2 regions of the Pseudomonas sp. PVC-3-1 genome follow, and region 2 is predicted to be linked to the other one. Evidence: riboswitches for the same ligand, from Rfam matches in the RefSeq annotation. Region 2 holds a riboswitch; the other holds the start of a gene.

Region 1 (11,169 bases), 2.3 Mb from region 2:
GAGACTGAAGCAGGCACCGGTGACGAAGGCGCCGGTGCGCTCCAATTGCCGGTCCAGCAGGGCCATGCAGTGATTCCACTGCGCCTCGCTCAGGGCGATGGCGGATTCGTCAGTGTGGCTGGGACTGTTGCGCACCCTGGCCATGAACACGTAGCGCCAGGCGCTGTTCAGTTCGGTGGCCTGCCAGCCCATCCACTGCTCCACCAGCGCGCGCTCGCGCACCGAGGTGGGCAGCAGTTCATCGAGCGGATACTGCGTGGCGAGGTAGCTGCAGATGGCATTGGACTCCCAGAGCACGAAGTCGCCGTCGACGAGCACCGGCACCATGGCGTTGGGGTTGAGTGCAATGAATTCCGCCGAGGCAGTCGAACGGAAACCCGTGCCCCAGTCTTCCCGTTCGTAGGACAGGTTCAGTTCGGCGCAGGTCCAGAGCACCTTGCGCACGTTGATCGATGAAGCGCGGCCGAGGATTCGCAGCATGGTGTCACTCCCTGTGATAACCGGGGCCCAGCATAGAGCCAGGTGCGTTGGCGGAGAAGAGACGTTACAGCCCCGTAGGAGCGAGCTTGCTCGCGAACCACTACGAAGCTGTGAACTCCCCGGAACAGGTCGCCCCACAGAGCCTTTGTCGTAGCTCAGTGGCATAAGCGCTGACGGCTCGGAGTAGGCCGATGGGTTTGCGAGCAAGCTCGCTCCTATAAAAGTCGGCCCGCCAAGGCAGCCCACAGCGACTCGACGCTGTCGAACTCCCGGTCCACTTTCGGCAGCGCCGGCCGCGCCAGGATCAGCACCGGCACACCACACTCGCGGGCGATTTGCAGCTTTGGCTCGGTGGCCTGGCTACCACTGTTCTTGCTGACCAGCACGTCGGTGCCCAGGCGGGTAAATAGCTCGCGCTCGCCCTCCAGGGTGAACGGCCCGCGCGCGCCGAGCACCTCGGCACGCGCGTTGCCAGGCAGGCTTTGCAGGCAGCGCACGGTCCAGTGCTGGTGGGCGGGAATCTCGTCCAGGTGCTCCAGCGGCTCGCGGCCCAGAGTGAACAGCGGACGGTGAAACGCCTTCAGTGCCTCGATCAGCGCCCCCCAATCGGCGACCTGCCGCCAATCGTCGCCCTCGCCCGCCTCCCAGCCGGGGCGGCGCAGCGCCCAGCACGGCACGCCGGCCAGTTGCGCAGCGCGGGCGGCGTTGGCGCTGATCTGCGCGGCGTAGGGATGGGTCGCGTCGAGCAACAGGTCGAAACCGCGTTCGCGGATGTAGTCCGCAAGGCCTTCGGCGCCGCCGTAACCACCGACGCGCACCTCGCAGGCCAGATCGTCCGGCACCTTGCCCAGGCCGGCGAGGCTGTAGAGATGCTGCGGCCCCAGGCGCCGCGCGATAGCCAGCGCTTCGCCGATACCGCCCAGTAGCAGGACTCGCTTCATCGAACCTCCAGCGCTTCGCCCACCAGGTTGCCCTGGCGGTCGATGGCGAAGACTTCCAGTTGTACTTCGGCGGGCACGATGCGCCGGGCGAAGGCCAGTGCGCGGGCGCAGACGGCGTCACCCAGAGCGATGCCCTCGGCGCGACAGAGCGCCAGCGCCTGCTGGCTGGTGTTGGCGTCGCGCATGCGTTGCTGCAGGTCCGCCGAGGCGCCGATGTCCGCCGCCCACTCGGCGAGCTGCGGCAGGTCGATGCTGGAGTGACGACTGTGCAAATCCATGTGGCCGGCGGCGAGCTTGCTGATCTTGCCGAAGCCGCCGCAGACGCTGAAACGCTCCACCGGCACCTTGCGCAGGTGCTTGAGCGCTGCACCGGCGAAGTCACCCATCTCGATCAGCGCGGTGTCGTCGAAACCGTAGCGACGGCGCATGGCGTCCTCGCTGGCGTTGCCGGTGCAGGCGGCGAGATGGCGGAAACCGTTGGCGCGGGCGACGTCGATGCCCTGCTGGATCGACGCGATATAGGCCGAGCAGGAGAACGGCCGGACGATGCCGGTAGTGCCGAGGATCGACAGGCCGCCGAGAATGCCCAGGCGCGGGTTCATGGTCTTGAGCGCCAGCTCGGCGCCGCCCTCGATATGGATGGTGACGTCGAAGCCACCGGCATAGCCGCACTCGGCCGCCAGCGCAGCGAGGTTACCCTGCATCATCTGCCGTGGAACGGGATTGATTGCCGGCTCGCCCACCGCGAGCACCAGCCCCGGCTTGGTGACGGTGCCGACGCCTTCTCCAGCGTAAAAACGCACGCCCGGCTCATTGCTCAAGGCGACGCGCGCAAAGACCAGCGCACCGTGGGTCACGTCCGGGTCGTCGCCGGCATCCTTCAGCGTACCGGCTTCGGCGCCGCCAACCGTGAGGCGGCAGAACTCCAGGCGCAGGGTCGCGCTGCGCTCTTTGGGCAGGCTGATCTGTGCGGCGTCCAGCGCTTCACCGGTCAGTAGCAGGCGCGCCGCCGCCAGGCTGGTGGCGGTGGCGCAACTGCCCGTGGTGTAGCCGCTGCGCAGCGGGCGAGGTTCTTCGGGCGTCTCGTCACGCATGGTCATTCAGCCTGGGGCTTGTGCACTTCCAGCAAGGTGATCGGCAACGCCGCGCGCCAGGTATCGAAACCGCCGAGCGGCTGGGCCTGGGACACCGACAGGCGAGTCAGCTCGCCGCCAAGGCGGGCGCGCCAGCTCAGCAGCATGGACTCGCTCTGCAGGGTGACGGCGTTGGCCACTAGTCGGCCGCCAGGCTTGAGTTGCTCCCAGCACTGCTCGAAGACACCGGGCAGGGTTACACCACCGCCGATGAAGATCGCATCCGGGCGCTCCAGTCCCTGCAATGCCTCCGGCGCAGCGCCGCAGACCAGTTGCAGCGCCGGCACACCGAGGGCGTCGCGGTTGAAACGGATATGTTCCTGGCGCCCGTCGTTGGCTTCGATGGCCAGCGTGCGACAGCTCGGATGTGCGCGCATCCACTCGATGCCAATGGAGCCGCAGCCGGCGCCGACATCCCAGAGGAGCTCGCCGGGCTTCGGTGCCAACCGTGCCAGGGTCACGGCGCGGACGTCGCGCTTGGTCAGTTGGCCGTCATGGCGGTAGGCGTCGTCCGGCAGGCCGATGGTCAGGGGCAGACGAACCGCGTCGACGCCGGCTACGCACTGCACAGCCACCAGGTTCAGTGCAGCCATCTCGCTCTGCGACCAGTCGCTGGCAAGCCCGTCGATACGCCGCTCCGCCTCACCGCCCAGGTGTTCCAGCACGCTGAGGCGACTCGCGCCGAATCCTCGTTCGCGCAGCAATGCGGCGATCGCCGCCGGGCTGCTGCCGTCGTTACTGAGGATCAGCAGCCTGGCGCCGTCGTGGATCTGCGCGTTGAGTGCGGCCAATGGGCGTGCCACCAGCGACAGCAGCGCGCAATCCTGCAACGCCCAGCCCAGGCGCGCCGCTGCGAGGGAGGCAGAGGACGGCGCGGAAAGCACGAGCATTTCCTCGGACGGAATCTGACGGGCCAGGCTAGCGCCGACGCCGAACCACATCGGGTCACCGCTGGCCAGCACGCAGGTCGGCTCACCGCGCCGGCGCATCACCGGTTCCAGGCTGAACGGGCTCGGCCAGGCCTGGCGATGAGCGCGCAGACAATGCGGCAGCAGCTCCAGCTGGCGTGGCGCGCCGATCACTTCGCTGGCGGCGAGCAGGGCGCGGCGCGCGGCCTTGCCGAGGCCGGCATAACCGTCCTCGCCGATGCCAACGATGGTCAGCCAGGGCGTCATGAAATTTCCTCGAAGGTGCGACGATCGATCCGACGGGCAGGCTTTTCCTGCCTTCGGGCAAAGCAGGCATAATACCCGCTTCGTCGGTGCTCGTAGGACGCTTCGCAATTGAACAGCGAAGCATCCGAGAGCCGAAGAGGGAACACGGTTGAACCGTGGCTGCCCCCGCAACTGTAAGCAGCGAGTCCGCGCAATCCGACAGCATGAAGCGCATTTTCATGCGGTCGATCAGGCCACTGGGCAACCGGGAAGGCCGCGCTGGATGAGGACCTGCCAGCCAGGAGACCTGCCGACGAAACCAGTCGCGCGTGCAGACATCGAGCGGGGTGTATCGGTGTCGTGAAGTCCCCTATGGGGGATTCGCAGGTCACCGCGACCCAGCCCTGGTGACCTCAGTGCCCGAATTCTCAGCTCCGCCCGTCCGTCCGCATGCCTGCCCCGGCCTGCTGCGCATCGTGGCCTCCCGCGATGGCGGCATCTGCCGCATCAAGCTGCCCTGTGGGCAACTCGACGCCAGCGCCGCGCGAGCCATCGCCCTGGCCGCCGAGCGCCATGCCGATGGCGTGCTGGAAGCGACCAATCGCGCCAACCTGCAGATTCGCGGCATACGCACCGGCACCGAACAGGCGCTGAGCAGGGAACTGCTCGCCGCCGGTCTCGGCCCGCGCGAACTGGCGGCGGACGATGTGCGCAACCTGCTGGTCAGCCCGGCGCTGGGCCTCGACGCCGCCACGACTTTCGATGCAGCTCCCCTGGCCGGCCAACTGCTCGATCTGCTGGAGCGCACACCGCGCTTCCACGGCCTGTCGCCCAAGTTCGGCATCCAGCTGGACGGCGGCGAAGCGCTGGCGATGCTGGAGCATCCCAACGATCTCTGGCTGTCGGCCATGTCCGGCGACGCGACGCCGCTGTTCGCCTTCGGCCTGGCCGGTTGTCCGCCGCAGCACGAAACGGTTGCCCCAGCCCTCGCCGCCGTGACAGCCGAGCAGGTACCGCTGCTGGTGGAAAGCCTGCTGCACCTGTTCCTCGATCTTGCCGGCGACGGCCAGACGCGCATGCGCCACCTGCGCGAGATGCTCCGCGATGAAGTGCTGCTGGAGCGCCTGCAGCAACGCCTGCCCTTCCAGTTGCACCTCGGGCCGGCTGTGGATAACTGGCGACGTCCTGCACCGCGGGCTTTCGGCCATCTCGGGATTCAGCCGCAGCGCCAGCCGGACCGCGCCATGGTCGGTGCGGGATTCATCCTCGGACGCCTCGACAGCACCCTACTGTTCGGCCTTGCCGATCTCGCCGAGCGATTCAGCGCCGGACAACTGCGTCTGACGCCGTGGCAAAGCCTGATCCTCCCCGATGTATCCCTGACCGACGCTCCCGTCGTACTCGCCGCGCTGGCCAACCTCGGCCTGGTGATCGATGCCGGTCAACCGCTCTCGCGCCTCGTCGCGTGCAGCGGCTCCAGCGGTTGCGCGCGCGGGCTGGCCGACACCAAGGCCGACGCCCTGCGCCTGGCCGAGCGCCTGCGTCACGCACCGCCGGCCGGCGTGCACCTGTGCGGCTGCCCGCGCTCCTGCGCCGCCGCCCACGTCGCCCCCTACACCCTGCTGGCCGTCGCCGACGGCCGCTATGACCTGTTCCGTCGCGCCGACGGCGTGGCCGGCTTTGGCCAGCCGCTGGCGCGCAACCTTCCCCTCGATGCCGCGGGCGACCTGCTCGCCGCACCCGGAGTTTCCACCGATGCTTGATTACATCCGCGACGGCCAGGCGATCTACCGCCAATCCTTCGCCACCATTCGCGCCGAGGCCGATCTCACCGGCATCCCCGCCGACCTGGAAAAGCTCGCCGTGCGGGTGATCCACGCCTGCGGCATGGTCGACGTCGTGCAGGACCTGCGTTTCTCCGCCGGCGCCGGGGCCATCGGCCGTGCGGCCCTGGCCGCTGGCGCGCCGATTCTCTGCGATGCGCGGATGGTCGCCGAGGGCATCACCCGCGCACGCCTGCCGGCACACAACGAGGTGATCTGCACCCTCAATGATCCGGACGTCCCGGAGCTCGCCCGCGAGCTGGGCAACACCCGCTCGGCGGTGGCGCTGGAGCACTGGCGCGAACACCTGGAAGGCAGCGTGGTGGTGATCGGCAATGCGCCGACTGCCCTCTTCTACCTGCTGGAAATGCTCGATGCCGGCGCACCGAAACCGGCGCTGATCCTTGGCTTCCCGGTGGGCTTCGTCGGCGCCATGGAATCCAAGGACGCCCTCGCCGCCGACAGCCGTGGCGTGCCCTACGTAATCGTGCGCGGACGCCGTGGCGGCAGCGCGATGGCCGCTGCGGCGGTGAACGCCCTGGCCACGGAGGTGGAGTGATGACCGGCCGCCTCATCGGCCTGGGCGTCGGCCCGGGCGACCCGGAACTGCTGACCCTCAAGGCCCTGCGCCTGCTGCGCGCCTCCCCGGTGATCGGCTACTTCGTGGCCAAGGCCAAGCACCACGCAGGCCAGGGCGGCAATGCCTTCGCCATCATCGAGCAGCACCTGCTCGATGAGCAGCAACGCCTGCCGCTGGTCTACCCGGTGACCACCGAGAAACTGGAGCCGCCGCTGACCTACGAAGGCGTGATCAGCGACTTCTATGACACCGCTGCCGAGCAGGTGGCGATGCACCTGGACGCCGGTCGCGACGTGGCAGTGATCTGCGAGGGCGACCCGTTCTTCTACGGCTCCTACATGTACCTGCACGACCGTCTTTCGCAGCGGTATGACACCGAAGTCGTACCCGGCGTCTGCTCAATGCTCGGCAGCGCAGCGGTGCTCGGCGTGCCGCTGGTGTATCGCAACCAGAGCCTGTCGGTACTCTCCGGCGTGCTGCCGGAAGACGAACTCAAGCGCCGCCTGGCCGACGCCGATGCGGCAGTGGTGATGAAGCTCGGCCGCAACTTCGACAAGGTCCGCCGCGTGCTCCGCGAGCTGGGCCGTGACGGCAGCGCCCACTACGTCGAACGCGCCACCATGCGCGAGCAGCGCATCGTGGCGTTGGACGACGTCGACCCGATGGCTTCGCCGTACTTCTCGATGATCGTCATTCCCGGCCAGCGGTGGAACGGCTGATGCGCCCTGCCATTGTCATCCTCGGCCAGGGCGCGCTGGCCACCGCGCGACGCCTGCAGGACGTTTATCCACAGGCACGCGTATTGGGTCTGAAAGACCGCGTCGAAGGCGCCGATGAGTCCTACGCTAATTTCGGCGATACCCTGCGCCAGCTCTACCGCGACGACACCTCGATTATCGCCCTGTGCGCCGCCGGCATCGTCATCCGCACCCTCGCACCCCTGCTCAGCGAGAAGGGCGCGGAGCCGCCGGTGCTGGCCGTGGCCGAAGACGGCAGCGCCGTGGTGCCGCTACTCGGCGGACTCGGCGGGGTGAACCGCATGGCCCGCGAGATGGGCGCCGCGCTGGATGTGGCGCCCGCCATCACCACCAGCGGCGAGTTGCGTTTCGGCGCCTGCCTGCTCGACCCGCCGCCGGGCTATGCGCTGGCGGACATCGAACAGGGCAAGCGCTTCGTCTCCGACCTGCTGGGCGGCGATACTCTGCGCATCGAGGGCGATGCGCCCTGGCTGGACGAGCTGGACCTGCCGCTGGCTGACGACGCCGCGCATACCCTGCGTATCGATGCCCGCGCCGAGGGCATCGCGCAGAACGAGCTGCGCATCCATCCGCGCATCGTCCTCGCCCACGTCACGCTGGTGGACTCGCAACTGCCCGAGCGCATCCGCCAGGGCCTGGCACAGGCCGGCCTGGCCGAAGCGTCGCTGGCCGCCGTGGTCGCGCCACGCTGCCGCATGGCCGATCCGGCGCTGGCCATTGCTGCCGCAGAGCTGAATGTTCCGCTGCGCTTCGTCGAGCAGGACGCGACGCTGCCGCCGGAAGTGCTGCACGGCGACTCCTTCCATCTGCACCGCGCCGCCACCCCGCTAGAAGCCCAGCGCATCGGCCAGCCGCGTGGGCGGCTCAGCGTCATCGGCCTGGGCCCCGGCGCCAGCGACTTCATGATCCCGGCAGTGCGCCGCGCGCTGGACGAAGCCCAGGACCTGCTCGGCTACGAAACCTACGTGAAGATGGCCGAGCCGCTGCGCGACGACCAGGTGCGCTACTGCACCGACAATCGCGAGGAAATGCAGCGCGCCCGCCACGCCCTCGAACTGGCTGCCAGTGGTCGGCGGGTGGTGGTGATTTCCTCCGGCGATCCCGGCGTGTTCGCCATGGCCGCTGCGGTGATGGAGGCCCTGCACGAAAGCAGCGATCCGCACTGGCATGGCGTGGAGCTCGAGGTACTACCGGGGGTGTCCGCTGCGCTGGCCGCTGCGGCCAAGGCCGGGGCACCGCTGGGACATGACTTCTGTCTGATTTCCCTGTCGGACAACCTCAAGCCCTGGGAAACCATCGAGACGCGCCTCGACCATGCTGGCGCCGCCGACCTGGCCATGGCCTTCTACAACCCGATCTCCATGGCGCGGCCATGGCAACTGGGCCGGGCACTGGAAATCGTCCGTCGCCACCGCACACCGGAAACCCTGGTGGTGCTCGGCCGCGACATCGGTCGCCCGGCGGAAGCACTGCGCGTCGTCACCCTGGGCGAACTGGTACCGGAGATGGTCGACATGCGCACCCTGGTGATCATCGGCTCGTCCCTGACCCGGCGCTTCCCCCGTGCCGGTGGTGGCGACTGGGTCTACACGCCGCGCTGGTACCGCTGAGGAAAGGCACGAGGCCTATTTGTAGGAGCGAGCTTGCTCGCGAACAGATTTCCCGGCAGCTCCGGTGCCGAGCAGTTCGCGAGCAAGCTCGCTCCTACAGGAAACACCGGAGCCTCAGACATATCTTGCAAATGGCCATCGCCTTGTTGAAAATGCGATAAATTATCATTTGCAACCTTCGCGCGCCCATGTCCTCGACCTTCGACGTCCAGTCGCTCTACAGTGACCATCACGGCTGGCTGCACAACTGGCTTCGCGGCCGGCTGGGCAATGCCGCCGATGCCGCCGACCTGGCCCAGGACACCTTCCTGCGCGTACTGCTCAGACCCGAGCGCAGCGAACTGCACACACCGCGCGCATTCCTGCGCACCGTTGCCCGCGGCCTGGTCATCGATCACTGGCGACGCCAGGAGCTGGAGCGCGCCTACCTCGACTCCATCGCCCATCTGCCGGAAGGGCAAGTGCCCTCAGCGGAAGACCGGCACAACATCCTGCAACTGCTGGAAAACATCGCCCGCCTGCTCGACGGCCTCAAGCCGAAGGTACGCAGCGCCTTCCTGCTGGCCCAGTGCGAAGGCATGCCCCACGCGCGAATCGCGGAGGAATTGGGCGTCTCGGTACGCTCGGTGGAGCGCTACATCGCCGAAGCGTTGTTCCACTGCTACCAGCTACGGTACGCCGAGTGAGCGGCGCCAGTGCCACGCCCGACCCACGGGTGGTGAAACAGGCCATCCAGTGGACCCTGCGCCTGAACGGCACTGCCGACCCCGAACTGCTCAGCGCCTGCGAGCACTGGCGCCAGGCCAGCCCGGAGCACGAAACCGCCTGGCTGCGGGTGCAGGCGCTGAACAGCGAACTGGCCAGCGGTTACCAGGCTGTGCCCGGCGCCCGCGTGGCACTGGAGACGCTGGAGAACACCAGCCAGCGCCTGCAACGGCGCCAGGCGCTCAAGCTGCTCTCGACCTTTGCCATCGGCGCCTCCGCGCTATGGCTGGCCCGCGATGTCACGCCCTGGCAGCGCTGGATGGCGGACTTCAGCACGGGGATCGGCGAGCGCCAACGTTTCACCCTGGCGGACGGCAGCATCCTGCAACTGAACACCGACAGCGCAGTGAACGTGCGCTTCGATGCGCGCCAGCGCCTGCTGATCCTGGAGCGCGGCGAAATCCTCCTGAGCACGGCGCAGGACGCCGCGCGGCCGTTGCGGGTGCGCAATTGCGATGGTCTGTTCGAGGCCCTGGGCACCCGCTTCGTGTTACGCCAGGACGAACACTCCACGCGCCTGAGCGTCGAGGACGGCTCGGTGGCGATCGCCCCGCGCGTACGCGGCCGGACCACCGCCATCGCAGAAGCCGGACAGACCTACCAGATCAACGGCGACAGCGCGCTGCTGGCCCAGAACGGCGATATGGACAGCGCCGCCTGGGCTGACGGACTGATCGTTACTCGTGACATGCGCCTGGCGGACTTCCTCGCCGAGATCGGTCGCTACCGCCATGGTCATCTGCACTGCGACGAGAGCGTGGCCGACCTGCGGCTCTCCGGCGTGTTCCGCCTGGACGATACCAATCAGCTACTGGCCCTGCTGCCGCGTACGCTGTCGGTGCGGATAGAGAAGCGCACGGACTGGTGGGTGACGGTCAGCGCACGCGGCTGAGCATCTTGGGTAGGGGCGGACTTCGTCCGCGATAGGTCCGCATTGCGCTGGAGGCCATCGGGGACAGAGTCCGCTCCTACACATGCTTTTCAAATAACATTTCCTCGCAATCGAGAATTATTTTTGTCGGGTTTCGCCACCTCGGCCGGCAAGGAGGAATAACCCGATCATTTCCCCGCTAACGGAAGCCCCAGCATGCCAGCCGCCCTCCTCCCGATGCCCGCCCCCGCCCTGCCCCGCGCCAGCCGGCTGGCCCATGCCGTGCGCGGCGCCCTGCTCTGTGCGAGCCTGGGCGCCAGCCTGCCGCTGAGCGCCGTCGCCGCAGACGCCGCGGCCATGACCAGCAGCCGCGCCTACGCGATTCCGGCTGGGCCGCTGGGCGAGGTGCTGAACAGTTTCGCTCGTGAGGCGGGGATCACCCTGTCGGCTACCCCGGAGCAGACCCGCGGCCTGAACTCGGCCGGACTGAATGGCACCTACTCGGTAGACCAGGGCCTGGGCCGTCTGCTGGTGGACACCCCGCTGGAAGCGGTGGACCAGGGCAACGGCAACTACGTGCTGCGCCCGGCCGCACCGACCGACGTGCTGGCCATGCCCTCCAGCGACGTGTTCGCCCTGGGCAACGCGCTGGGCGAGGAAGACGGCTACCTGGCGACCCACAGCCAGATCGCCACCAAGACCTCCAAGTCCCTGCTGGAAACCAGCCAGAGCGTCTCGGTCATCACTCGCGAGCAGATCGACGACACCGCCTCCAAGACCGTGCAGCAGGCCATGCGCTACACCCCCGGCATCTTCACCGGCCAGGTCGGCGCCTCGAACCGCTACGACTATGTGGTGATGCGCGGCTTCGCCGACAACAGCGTGGACAACATCTACCTCGACGGCCTGAAGGCCATGGGCGACAGCGGCACCTTCAGCTCGATGCAGATCGACCCGTACTTCCTCGAGCGCATCGACGTGCTCAAGGGTCCCTCCTCGGTGCTCTACGGCCGCAGCCTGCCCGGCGGCCTGGTGGCGCTGACCAGCAAGAAGC
Region 2 (11,169 bases):
GTCGGCGGCCTGGGCCTGGCCGAAGAAGCTGGCGCCGAGGGTGAGGGTCAGGCTGGCAAGCAGGAAATGACGTCGCAGTGCGGAGAAGGTCATGGTGGTCCCCGTTTTTGGTGTTTTAAGCAGGTTAGTCAACGCGTGGCGACTATATGGGCAGAATCGTTATGCAATAAAATAATAAAAAATTACATGCCTAGTTCTGAATGGTATGTAACTCAAGTGGCCGAATGATAGGCGAACAGCGCTGGTGAACCGCCGGTGTGCAGGAACAGGATAGGCCCTGGTTTTACGAAGCGATCACGGCGGACGCCATCGAGCAATCCGGCCATGGCCTTGCCGGTGTACACCGGGTCGAGCAGCAGGCCTTCGTGGCTCGCCAGCAAGCGCACTGCTTCCAGCGTGCCGGCGTTGGGTTCGCCGTAGCGCGGGCCGAAATACTCGTCCCACAGTTGGATGATCGGCCGGGTCGCTGAGTCGTGGCCGAGCAGTTCCAGCGTGCGCGCAGCCAGCCCTTCGACTTTCGGCCGTTGCGCTGCGTCGGTCCGCGAAACGGTTACCCCGATGACGTCCAGCTCCGGCAAGGCCTCGGCCAGCGCGATCGCCAGGCCCGCATGGGTGCCGGCGCTGCCGGAGGCGAGCACCACGGCGGAGAACGCCTGGCCGCTGCTGTGAATCTGCTCCGCCAGTTCCAGCCCGGCGCGCACGTAACCCAGGGCTCCCAGCGCATTGGAGCCGCCGATGGGCACGATGTAGGGCTTACGGCCCTCACGGCGCAGGCGTTCGCCAGCCTGTGCCAGCAGTTCGTCGGCGGTATCGAGATTGGGGACGAGTTCGACCTCGGTGCCGAACAGGTCCAGCAGCAGGCGATTGCCGTTGCTCAGGTAATTGCGGTCATTGGTGCCGATGGGGTTTTCCAGCAGTGCTACGCAGTGCAGACCGAGCTTCGCCGCGACGGCCGCGGTCTGGCGCACATGGTTGGACTGGATCGCGCCGGCGGTGACCAGTGTGTCGGCGCCGGCCTTCAGCGCATCGGCAGCGAGGAATTCCAGCTTGCGCACCTTGTTGCCGCCCAGGGCGAAGGGCGTTGTGTCGTCGCGCTTCACATACAACTCGCGGCCCAGGTGTGCGGAGAGCCGCTCCAGCTTTTCCAGGGGCGTCGGGCCACCGGCGAGGTCGAGGCGGGAAAAGCGGGCAAGGGCTTCGCGCAGGGCACTCATGGGGGATTCTCGGTGTGGCGGCGGGATGCGTCACGATAGAGCGCGCGAGGGGCGCCTGCAATGTGGTCGGCGGCGCGTGACGCCGCCTTGCACGGGAATGTCGCACGTTGTTGTGCCATCGCACCGTGGAAACTCCGGAGGCTGTGAATCAATGTGCGGACAGCGGCGCGGCGAACCGCTACGCTCCACCTTCAGATCCGGAATCTATAACCGGGCGATAATGAAAACAGGAAAACCAGGGCGGGAAAATCCGATGACATCTGCAGTACCTTCGCGCGCTTCGCTGCAACGCTGGACGCTTCAGCTGCTTGGTGCACTGGCCCTGATGTTGGGGCTGAGCAGCCCGGCGCTGGCCGACCGGGTGATTCCCTCGGGGATGATGGTGGGCTTCGTCGACAGTGCGGTGTATCCGGTGATCACCCTGAAACGACCGAAGCCGAGCCTGCTACGCCAGGTCATCACCATTGGTCTGTATGAAAAGACCATCAGCTATCCGCTGTCGGTCTCCATCCGCATCCGCGACGAGAACAACCGTTTCATGGTCTACGGCATGCTGCCGAAAATCAGCGGCAAGTTCGTCGGCATCAAGATGGGCCTGGATAGTCGCATCAGCCAGATATGGGTGATGACCGAAGCCGAAGCGACCGAGTACGTGACCCGCCCGGACACCCTGTTCCCGCCAAGCTGATGGCGATTGCCGTTCAACCGACAGCCTGCTGATGGCTCTGCCCGCACCACTCGTGCGGGCGGGCAGCCGGAAGCGACCGGGATCGGCTATCATGTACGCCGTTTCGAACCTTTCAGAACCGGTCTCCCCATGACGTCCTCTCAACAGCCGCCCCGCGACGACAGCGCCGACAACGCGCAGGAACAACCCAAACTCTCCCTGGCCGAGCTGGCCAAGGCCGCACTTGCCGCGCAGCAGCAGGCGAAAACCGCCTACCAGCATCGCAAGCCTCACGACCAGGCCGAGTACCGTCCGCCGCACCCGCGCGGCTCGCGTCGCTCCATGGGCAAGCGCTGATACAACCTCTCGTCCGAAACACTGTCAGCCAGCGCTCTTGCGGGTGCGCTGGCTGAACTGCGGCGGCCGGCATCGGTCGTATCCGCATCGGCCTTGCCACGCTGGCTGGCCATTTCCCGCTCTCGCGAACCCGTCACGGAATGACACCTGCACCGCCCTGCGCTTTGGCAGGAGCGCGCCTCGCGTCCAAGGAGAATCCATGAAAGTCCTCGTTCCTGTCCTTTCCCTGCTGGCGCTTGCCGGCTGCATCACCATGACCGGCAATTACGAAGTCAGTGCCCATGACGAGTCCGGCAAAGCCCTGAGCAATGGCAAGTTCCTTGCCCATGGCAGCGGTATCTACACCGTGCGCAACTCGCTCTGCTCGGTCTACCCGAAGGCCATCGTCACCATCAAGGACGTGGAGACGGATCAGGAGCTGGAGGGCGAAAGCCCCTACCACTGCCGCTGAGCAGACTTACTGGGCGGGCGGCGTGAACTTCTGCTGCTGCCCTTGCTGCAACGTCCACTCCACTACCTGCGCGGACAATTGATCGGCGGCCTTGCCGAAGGCGCTGACCACTTCGGGCACCTGCTTGCCATCCACCGGCTGGCTGACCTCGAAGGTGCGCGAGGCGACGATGCGCTGGCCGAGGGTGCGCACCAGGCGAGCGTCGTAGCGGATGTGGATCACCGGCCTGCCGTTCTGGTACTCGCTCTGGAAGGCGCGCAGCTCGCCGGTCAGGTCGAGGTCGGCCTGCAGGCTGGCTTCGTCGCTGCTCAGGGCGCGGATGCTGCCGTTGGCGGTGAAGGCGTCGAGCAGGCGATCCCGCAGCAGGCCCGGTGCGCGGTTGCTCCAGCGTGCACCCTGGTAACTGCTCAGTTGGTTGCTCTGCGGGACCACGGCGATGCGGTTGCTGTCCAGCGCCAGGCTGGCGGTAGGCGCACTGATGCGCAGCGACCAGTTCACCGCCGCGCTGCTGCGCGCAGGTTGCTGGGTGGCCGGCAGCAGATAGAAGTCCGGGCTCTCCGCTTGCGGGAGGATCGAGCAGGCGCCCAGCAGGCTGACCAGGGCGGCGGCGCCGAGCAGGCGGGGAAGGGCAGTCATGGCTGGAACTCCTTGTTGCGCTCGCGGCCGAGCAGGTAGCCGGTGGGGTTTTCCTGCAGGCGGCGGGTGACGCCGCGCAGGTCTTCCAGGGTGGAGCGCAGTTCGCGGATTGCCGGGCCGATCTCACCCAGGCCGTTGAGGCCGCCGTTCACCGAGTCGTAGTTGCTGTTCAGCAGTTGATCCACACGCTCGCTGCTGCTGCGCAGAGAGGCGAGGGTCTTCTGTGCGTCGTCCATGATGATCTGGCCCTTGCCGCCCAGGGTCTGGTTGGCGCGTTCCAGCAACTGGCTGGCGTTGGCCAGGGTGATACGTGCCTGCTCGCTGGCGGCGGCCAGTTCCTGCACGGTACGGCGAATGTCCCCGCGCTGCTCGGCGACCACGCCGGTGGCCTGGTCGATGTGGTCCAGGGTGCGGCTGATGCGGTCGACGTTCTCCTGGGAGAACATGCGGTTCACGTTGTTGATCAGGTTGTTGATGTTGGTGGCGATGTCCTCGCCGTTGGCCAGCAGCTTGGCGAAGGGTGAAGGAATGGTCTTGATCACCGGCACTTCACCGTCCTTGCTGGCCAGCGGCGGGCTGTCCTGGGCGGCGCTGGAGAGCTGGATGATGGCCTGGCCGGTGACGCCGGTGAGGGCCAGCTTGGCGCGCGTGTCTTCGCGGATCGGCGTGCTGTCGAAGACGCGGATGCGCGCGCGGACCTTGCGCGGGTCGTTCGGGTCCAGGCGCAGGGATACCACGTCACCCACGCGGATACCGCTGTACTGCACGGTGCCGCCTTCGGACAGGCCGGTCACTGCCTCGTTGAAGATCACGTCGTAGACCTTGTACTTCTGGTCGTTGCTCGACTGCGCCAGCCACAGGGCGAAGAGCAGCGCGCCGATCGACACGACGAGGGTGAACAGGCCGATCAGCACGTGATGGGCACGGGTTTCCATTTTAGTTTTCCTCCCGCAGGTGTTCGGTGGCCTGCAGCGCGGCACGGCCACGCGGGCCGTGGAAATAGTCCTGAACCCAGGCGTCGTCGGTCTGGGCGACCTGGTCCAGCGGGCCGACCACCAGCACGCGCTTCTGCGAGAGCACGGCGACGCGGTCGCAGATGGTGTAGAGGGTGTCCAGGTCGTGTGTGACCAGGAACACGGTGAGGCCGAAGGCGTCGCGCAGGGTCAGGATGAGTTGGTCGAAGGCGGCCGCGCCGATGGGGTCGAGGCCGGCGGTGGGTTCGTCGAGGAACAGGATGTCCGGGTCCAGCGCCAGGGCGCGGGCCAGGGCGGCGCGCTTGACCATGCCGCCAGACAGTTCCGAGGGATATTTGGCCCCCGCGTCCGGCGGCAGGCCGGCGAGGGAGATTTTAACCTTGGCGATGAACTCGGCATCGCTGCGCGACAGCCTGGCGTGTTCAATCAGCGGCAGGCAGATGTTCTCGCTCACCGTCAGCGAGGAGAACAGCGCGCCATTCTGGAACAGTACGCCGAAGCGTCTTTCCAGTTTCGAGCGCTCCAGCGGCGGCAGTGCCGGCAGGTTCTGCCCGAAGACATGCACGCTGCCTTCGCTGGGCTGGCGCAGGCCGATGATGCTGCGCAGCAGCACCGATTTGCCGGTGCCCGAGCCGCCGACCACGCCGAGGATTTCGCCCTTCATCACGTCGAGGTCCAGGTGCTCGTGCACCGCGTGGGTGCCGAAGCGGTTGGCCAGGTCGCGGACGACGATGATCGGTTCGCTCACCAGCCCATCTCCATGAAGAACAGCGCGAACATCGCATCCAGCAGGATCACCACGAAGATCGACTGGACCACGCTGGAGGTCGTGTGTTCGCCCACCGACTGCGCGCTGCCGCTGACTCGGAAGCCTTCCAGGCAGCCGATCACAGCGATGATGAAGGCGAACACCGGGGCTTTGACGATGCCCACCAGGAAGTGCTGCACGGCGATATCGTTCTGCAGCATGTAGAGGAACATGCGTGGCGAGATGTCCAGGCTCAGGGCGCAGACCACGCCGCCGCCGAAGATGCCGGAGATCATCGCCAGGAAGGTCAGCATCGGCAGGGTCAGCAGCAGCGCCAGCACCCGTGGCAGCACCAGCAGTTCCACCGGGTCGAGGCCCAGGGCCTGGATGGCGTCGATCTCCTGGTTGGCCTTCATCGAGCCGATCTGTGCGGTGAAGGCGCTGGCGGTGCGACCGGCGAGCAGGATCGCGGTGAGCAGCACGCCGAATTCGCGCAGGAAGGAGAAGCCCACCAGGTCGACCGTGTAGATCTGCGCGCCGAACTTCTGCAGCACGGTGGCGCCGAGGAAGGCCACCACCGCGCCGACCATGAAGGTCAGCAGGGCGACGATGGGCACGGCATCCAGCCCGGTCTCCTCCATGTGCGCGGCCAGCGAGGTCATGCGCCAGCGGCGTGGGCGCAGCAGGTTGCGCACCAGCGTCTGCAGGGTCAGACCGATGAAGCCGAGCAGGCCGATCAGGTGGTCCTTGAAGGTGACCGAGGCGATGCCGATGCGCTCCAGTACATCGACCAGTGCGTTGCCCGGAGGGGGCGCCTTTTCGTCGAGGCGGCACTGGGTGATCGCGCTGCCCACGGTGCGCAGCAGCGCCTGGCGTTCGGCGGGCAGATTGCGGGCGATCTGCTCCAGCTGGCTCATGCGGGCGCCGCCGATGATCTCGGCGAGCAGGGCGGCACCGGCGGTATCCAGCGCGCCGAGGCCGGCGAAATCCAGCTGGGCGGGCGATTCGGCGCTGCGCTGGGCAGCCACCTGGGCTTCCAGCGTAGAGAAATGCGCGAGCGTCCAGTCTCCGCTGACGTGCATCAGCGGTGGGCTGGCGGTGGTGTCGAGCTGAAGCTGGCCGGGCTGGGCAGTCGTCATCATGACTCGCATTCTAGCGAAGTTACGCGTCGCGACCACTTGACTTGTGTGACGCTTTGTAGAGCCTTTGCGGCGGATACGGCGGGCCTCGGCGACATCCTGTTCAATTGACGCCCCAGCTCGCCAGCCACTAAGCTGCGCGCCTGCTTCAGGTGCTCTCGGCGCGAGCCGCGAGTGAAACAGGGAAGCCGGTGAAGTCGATGCGCAATCGACCATTCCGGCGCTGCCCCCGCAACGGTAAGCGAGCTTCGAGCCGCAAACAGCCACTGTGCCACCGGCATGGGAAGGCGCGGTTCCTTCGGAAACCCAGATGTTTCCACTCGCAAGCCCGGAGACCGGCCTGCTGCATCGCATGGCATCGCGGGAGGCGCTGCCGACGTCGGCGCCATGCGCCGCGCGTTGCCGTCCTCCGTCTGCCCCGACTGGTTAGTGCCGCGCGGGTGAGAGCGGCGGAGAATCCTTCAGGTGAACCCCCTATTCCCTAGGTCGACAGCCTTCGTGCTGGCCGGCCTCTGCCGCATGGCGCCCGCGCGCGCCAGCGGCGAATCCCTGCCCATTCCATCCCTGGTTGGCTGCCACCTGGCCGGCAGCCTCACGCCCGTGCAAATCCTTTCAGGAGCAACCTGCCATGACTGAATCCGTCGAAAAGGACGAGCGCCATCGCTCGCGCATGCAGCGCAAGAAGGCGGTGATCGACGAGAAGATCGCCCAGGCCCAGGGCGAACGCGGCGTATTCCTGGTCAACAGCGGCAACGGCAAGGGCAAGAGCAGCTCGGCTTTCGGCATGGTCGCTCGCGCGCTCGGTCACGGTATGAAGGTGGGCGTCGTGCAGTTCATCAAGGGGGCTGCGACCACCGGCGAAGAGGCATTCTTCCGTCGTTTCCCCGAGGAAGTCAGCTTCCATGTGATGGGCGAAGGCTTCACCTGGGAAACCCAGGACCGCCAGCGCGACATCGCCAAGGCACAGGCCGCCTGGAACGTGGCGCGGCAACTGCTGAACGACCCGCAAGTCGGCCTGGTGGTGCTGGACGAAGTGAACATTGCCCTCAAGCACGGCTACCTGGAACTGGACGCTGTGCTGGCCGACATCGCCGCGCGCCCGCCGATGCAGCATGTGGTCGCCACTGGGCGCGGCGTGCAGCCGGAGATGGTCGAGGCCGCCGATACCGTGACCGAAATGGGCCTGGTGAAACATGCCTTCAAGGCAGGGATCAAGGCGCAGAAAGGGGTGGAGTTCTGATGGTCTGGGGCTTCCCTCACCCTAACCCTCTCCCGGGGGAAGAGGGGACCGTTCGGTGTTTGGAAAAGCGTTGGCGCTCGCCGGCAGGCTCTGCTGCCTCGGCTGACCGCGGCGCGACTGTTGATCGACGAAAAGCCATCCCACAGGACACACCCAACTGCTCCCTCTTCCTCTGGGAGAGGGCTGGGGTAAGGGGCTCTCTGCCCGTGCCGGGGAGTGCGACTGATGCGTGATGCGCGCCAATGCCCCGCGCTGCTGATCGCTGCGCCCGCTTCTGGCCAAGGCAAGACCACCGTGACCGCCGCCCTGGCGCGCCTGCACACGCGCCTCGGGCGCAAGGTGCGGGTGTTCAAGTGCGGCCCGGATTTCCTCGACCCGATGATCCTCGCCCGTGCCAGTGACGCGCCGGTCTACCAGCTGGACCTGTGGATGGTCGGCGAGGGCGAAAGCCGCCGCCTGCTCTGGGAAGCGGCCGGCGAGGCTGACCTGATCCTCATCGAGGGCGTGATGGGCCTGTTCGACGGCTCGCCCTCGGCCGCTGATCTCGCACGGCGATTCAACGTGCCGGTGATGGCGGTGATCAATGGCCAGTCCATGGCCCAGACCTTCGGCGCCATGGCCGTCGGCATGGCTACTTATCAGAGCGACTTGCCGTTCTCCGGCGTGCTCGCCAACCGCATCGGCAGCCAGCGCCACCGTGACCTGGTGCGTGACAGCCTGCCAGAATGGATTCGCTGGTACGGCGCGTTGCCGCGCGATACCGAAGTGGAGCTGCCCAGCCGACACCTCGGCCTGGTGCAGGCTGGCGAGCTGGCTGACCTCGATGCCCGCCTGGACGCCGCCGCTGATGCCCTGGCGGCCAGCGCCAGTACCGAGCTGCCGCTGCCGGTGAGCTTTGCTGCGCCCGAACCGCGCAGCGAGTCTTCCCGCCTCGACGGCGTGCGCATCGGCGTGGCGCGGGACAACGCCTTCGCCTTCCTTTATCAGGCCAACCTCGACCTGCTGCGCGAGCTGGGCGCCGAGCTGGTGTTCTTCTCGCCGTTGCGTGACGGAGCGCTGCCGGAAGTGGACAGCCTCTACCTGCCCGGCGGCTATCCGGAACTGCACCTGCAGGCGCTGGCGGAGAACCGCGCCATGGCCCTGGCCATCCACGCGCACCACGAGATGGGCAAGCCGATCCTCGCCGAGTGCGGCGGCATGCTCTATCTGCTCGATGCGCTGACCGACGCAGCCGGCGAGCGCGCAGAACTGCTCGGTCTGCTGCCGGGTGAAGCGCGCATGCAGAAGCGCCTCGCCGCGCTGGCGCTGCAGGCCGTGACGCTGCCCGAAGGCATTCTGCGCGGGCACACCTTCCATCATTCGTTGCTGGACAGCAGCGCGGAGCCGCTGGCCCGTGGCGTCTGCCCCAACGACAAGCCGGTGGCCGAAGCGGTGTTCCGCCGCGGCCGGCTCACCGCGTCCTATATCCACTTCTACCTGCCGTCCGATCCGGACGCCGCGGCCGCACTCTTCAGACCATGACCGAGCATGCCTACAGCCCAGAAGAGCGCGCCGCGCTCTACCGCGCCATTGCCGAGCGCCGCGACATGCGCCACTTCAGCGCTGGAGAGGTGTCGCCTGAGTTGCTCGCGCGCCTGCTGGAAGCGGCGCACCAGGCACCCAGCGTCGGGTTGATGCAGCCGTGGCGCTTCGTCCGCGTGACCGCGCGGGAGCTGCGCCAGTCGATCCATGCTCTGGTGGAGGAGGAACGCGTGCGTACCGCCGAGGCGCTGGGCGAGCGTTCCGACGAGTTCATGCGGCTGAAGGTCGAGGGCGTGCTCGACTGCGCCGAAGTGCTGGTGGCCGCCTTGATGGATGGCCGCGAGGCGCATGTGTTCGGCCGTCGTACCTTGCCGAACATGGACCTCGCCTCGCTGTCCTGCGCGATCCAGAACCTCTGGCTCGCCTCCCGCGCCGAAGGCCTCGGCATGGGCTGGGTATCCCTGTTCGATCCTGCCGCGTTGGGCGAGCTGTTGGGCTTGCCGGCAGGAGCCGAGGCCGTGGCGGTGATCTGCCTTGGTCCGGTCAGCGAGTTCTATCCCGCGCCGATGCTGGCGCTCGAAGGCTGGCGTCAACCGCGCGCGCTCAGCGAGCTGTTGTACGAGAACCACTGGGGAGAACAGCCATGAGCCTGGCCCTGCTGAGCGTCCTCGGCGTAGCGCTGGATTCCCTGCTGGGCGAGCCGAAACGCTGGCACCCGCTGGTGGCTTTCGGGCGCCTGGCGGACCGGCTGGAGCGGCGCTTCAATCGTTCCCGAGTTCCGGAGCGCCCTCTCCCTTACCCTCTCCCTGAAGGGAGAGGGGACTGTTCAGTTTCAGGCGAAACGACGAGCAGGTCGGCAACTCCAATTTGCTCCCTCTCCCTTCAGGGAGAGGGCTGGGGAGAGGGTGTATCTGCGAGCGCCATTAGTCCCAGGAATGACACCCCCGGCCTCGCCTGGCGCAGCCATGGCGTCACCGCCTGGATCATCGCAGTCATCCCGCTGACCCTGGTCGCGCTGCTACTCAGCTTGCTGCCCTATGTCGGATGGATGGTGCAGGCGCTCGCGTTGTACTCCGCGCTGGGCCTGCGCAGCCTGGGCGAACACGCCGAACCGGTGGCGCTGGCCTTGCGCGCCGGTGACCTCAACGAAGCCCGGCTGCGCGTGGGCTACATGGTCAGCCGCGAAACCGCCGAGCTGGACGAGACCGCTGTGGCTCGCGCCGCCACCGAATCGGTGCTGGAGAACGGCAGCGATGCGGTGTACGCCGCGCTGTTCTGGTTCGCCGTGGCCGGCGCGCCGGGCGTGGTGCTCTATCGCCTGAGCAACACCCTCGACGCCATGTGGGGCTACCGCAACGCGCGCTTCGAGCGCTTCGGCTGGGCGGCGGCGAAGATCGACGACGTGCTCAACTACATTCCGGCGCGGCTGGTGGCCTTCACCTACGCGCTGCTCGGCCATACCCGGCTTGCCTTGCGTTGCTGGCGCACGCAGGCGCCGCAGTGGGACAGTCCCAACGCCGGCCCCGTGATGGCCGCCGGCGCGGGTGCGCTGGGCGTGTCGCTCGGTGGCTGCGCCCGCTACCACGGCGAACTGCACGAACGCCCGCAGCTGGGCGAAGGCCCAGCGCCCACCGCCGTGGACATCTGGCGCGCGCTGGCCCTGGTGCGCCAGGGGGTGTTGTTATGGTTGGTGATCATCCTGATTCTGGGAGTGCTCTGATGCTCGAACATGGCGGCCGGTTGCGCAAAGCGGCGCAGCAGTACGGTATTCCGCTCGCCGAATGGCTGGACCTGTCCACCGGTATATCGCCCTGGTCCTGGGCTCTGCCCAGCGTGCCGGCGACGGCCTGGATGCGCTTGCCGGAGGACGGCGACGGCCTGGAAGCTGCCGCACGCCGCTACTACGGCGCCGAGAAGCTGCTGGCGCTGCCCGGCAGCCAGGCGGCGATCCAGTTGCTGCCGCGCTTGCGCAGGCCGGGCAAGGTCGGTGTGATCTCGCCTTGCTATGCCGAGCATGCGGAATCCTGGCGCGCTGCCGGGCACATCCTGCGCGAGGTCAGTGACCAGGAGGTGCCCCATCACCTGGAGCGCTTCGACGTGCTGGTGGTGGTCAACCCGAACAACCCCACCGGCCGGCGCATCGAGGCCGGCGTTTTGCTGGAATGGCATGCGCGCCTGCAGGAACGCGGCGGCTGGCTGGTGGTGGATGAAGCCTTCATGGA

The links. Region 2 has a riboswitch for cobalamin ahead of cobO (cob(I)yrinic acid a,c-diamide adenosyltransferase). Riboswitches for the same ligand answer to the same signal wherever they lie in the genome.
Region 1: linked by a shared signal. The riboswitch ahead of cobG (precorrin-3B synthase) and the one ahead of cobO (cob(I)yrinic acid a,c-diamide adenosyltransferase) in region 2 are both predicted to bind cobalamin.

Annotation. Positions count from the first base shown of each region.
Region 1 covers NZ_CM172023.1:266,861-278,029, forward strand. The annotation lists gene AC2T4A_RS01295 (glutathione S-transferase family protein) at 1-480, opposite strand, end outside; gene AC2T4A_RS01300 (cobalt-precorrin-6A reductase) at 696-1,421, opposite strand; gene AC2T4A_RS01305 (cobalt-precorrin-5B (C(1))-methyltransferase) at 1,418-2,515, opposite strand; gene cbiE (precorrin-6y C5,15-methyltransferase (decarboxylating) subunit CbiE) at 2,518-3,729, opposite strand; cobalamin riboswitch at 3,797-4,037, shown strand; gene cobG (precorrin-3B synthase) at 4,116-5,471, shown strand; gene AC2T4A_RS01320 (precorrin-8X methylmutase) at 5,464-6,090, shown strand; gene AC2T4A_RS01325 (precorrin-2 C(20)-methyltransferase) at 6,090-6,830, shown strand; gene cobJ (precorrin-3B C(17)-methyltransferase) at 6,830-8,479, shown strand; gene AC2T4A_RS01335 (sigma-70 family RNA polymerase sigma factor) at 8,668-9,165, shown strand; gene AC2T4A_RS01340 (FecR domain-containing protein) at 9,162-10,136, shown strand; gene AC2T4A_RS01345 (TonB-dependent siderophore receptor) at 10,332-11,169, shown strand, end outside.
Region 2 covers NZ_CM172023.1:2,587,363-2,598,531, forward strand. The annotation lists gene tcyJ (cystine ABC transporter substrate-binding protein) at 1-93, opposite strand, end outside; gene AC2T4A_RS12080 (D-cysteine desulfhydrase) at 213-1,214, opposite strand; gene AC2T4A_RS12085 (hypothetical protein) at 1,468-1,902, shown strand; gene AC2T4A_RS12090 (hypothetical protein) at 2,032-2,238, shown strand; gene AC2T4A_RS12095 (hypothetical protein) at 2,438-2,689, shown strand; gene AC2T4A_RS12100 (ABC-type transport auxiliary lipoprotein family protein) at 2,696-3,325, opposite strand; gene AC2T4A_RS12105 (MlaD family protein) at 3,322-4,260, opposite strand; gene AC2T4A_RS12110 (ABC transporter ATP-binding protein) at 4,262-5,047, opposite strand; gene AC2T4A_RS12115 (ABC transporter permease) at 5,044-6,189, opposite strand; cobalamin riboswitch at 6,320-6,544, shown strand; gene cobO (cob(I)yrinic acid a,c-diamide adenosyltransferase) at 6,815-7,426, shown strand; gene AC2T4A_RS12125 (cobyrinic acid a,c-diamide synthase CobB) at 7,652-8,947, shown strand; gene bluB (5,6-dimethylbenzimidazole synthase) at 8,944-9,594, shown strand; partial or broken gene AC2T4A_RS12135 (cobalamin biosynthesis protein) at 9,591-9,722, shown strand; partial or broken gene cbiB (adenosylcobinamide-phosphate synthase CbiB) at 9,828-10,667, shown strand; gene cobD (threonine-phosphate decarboxylase CobD) at 10,667-11,169, shown strand, end outside.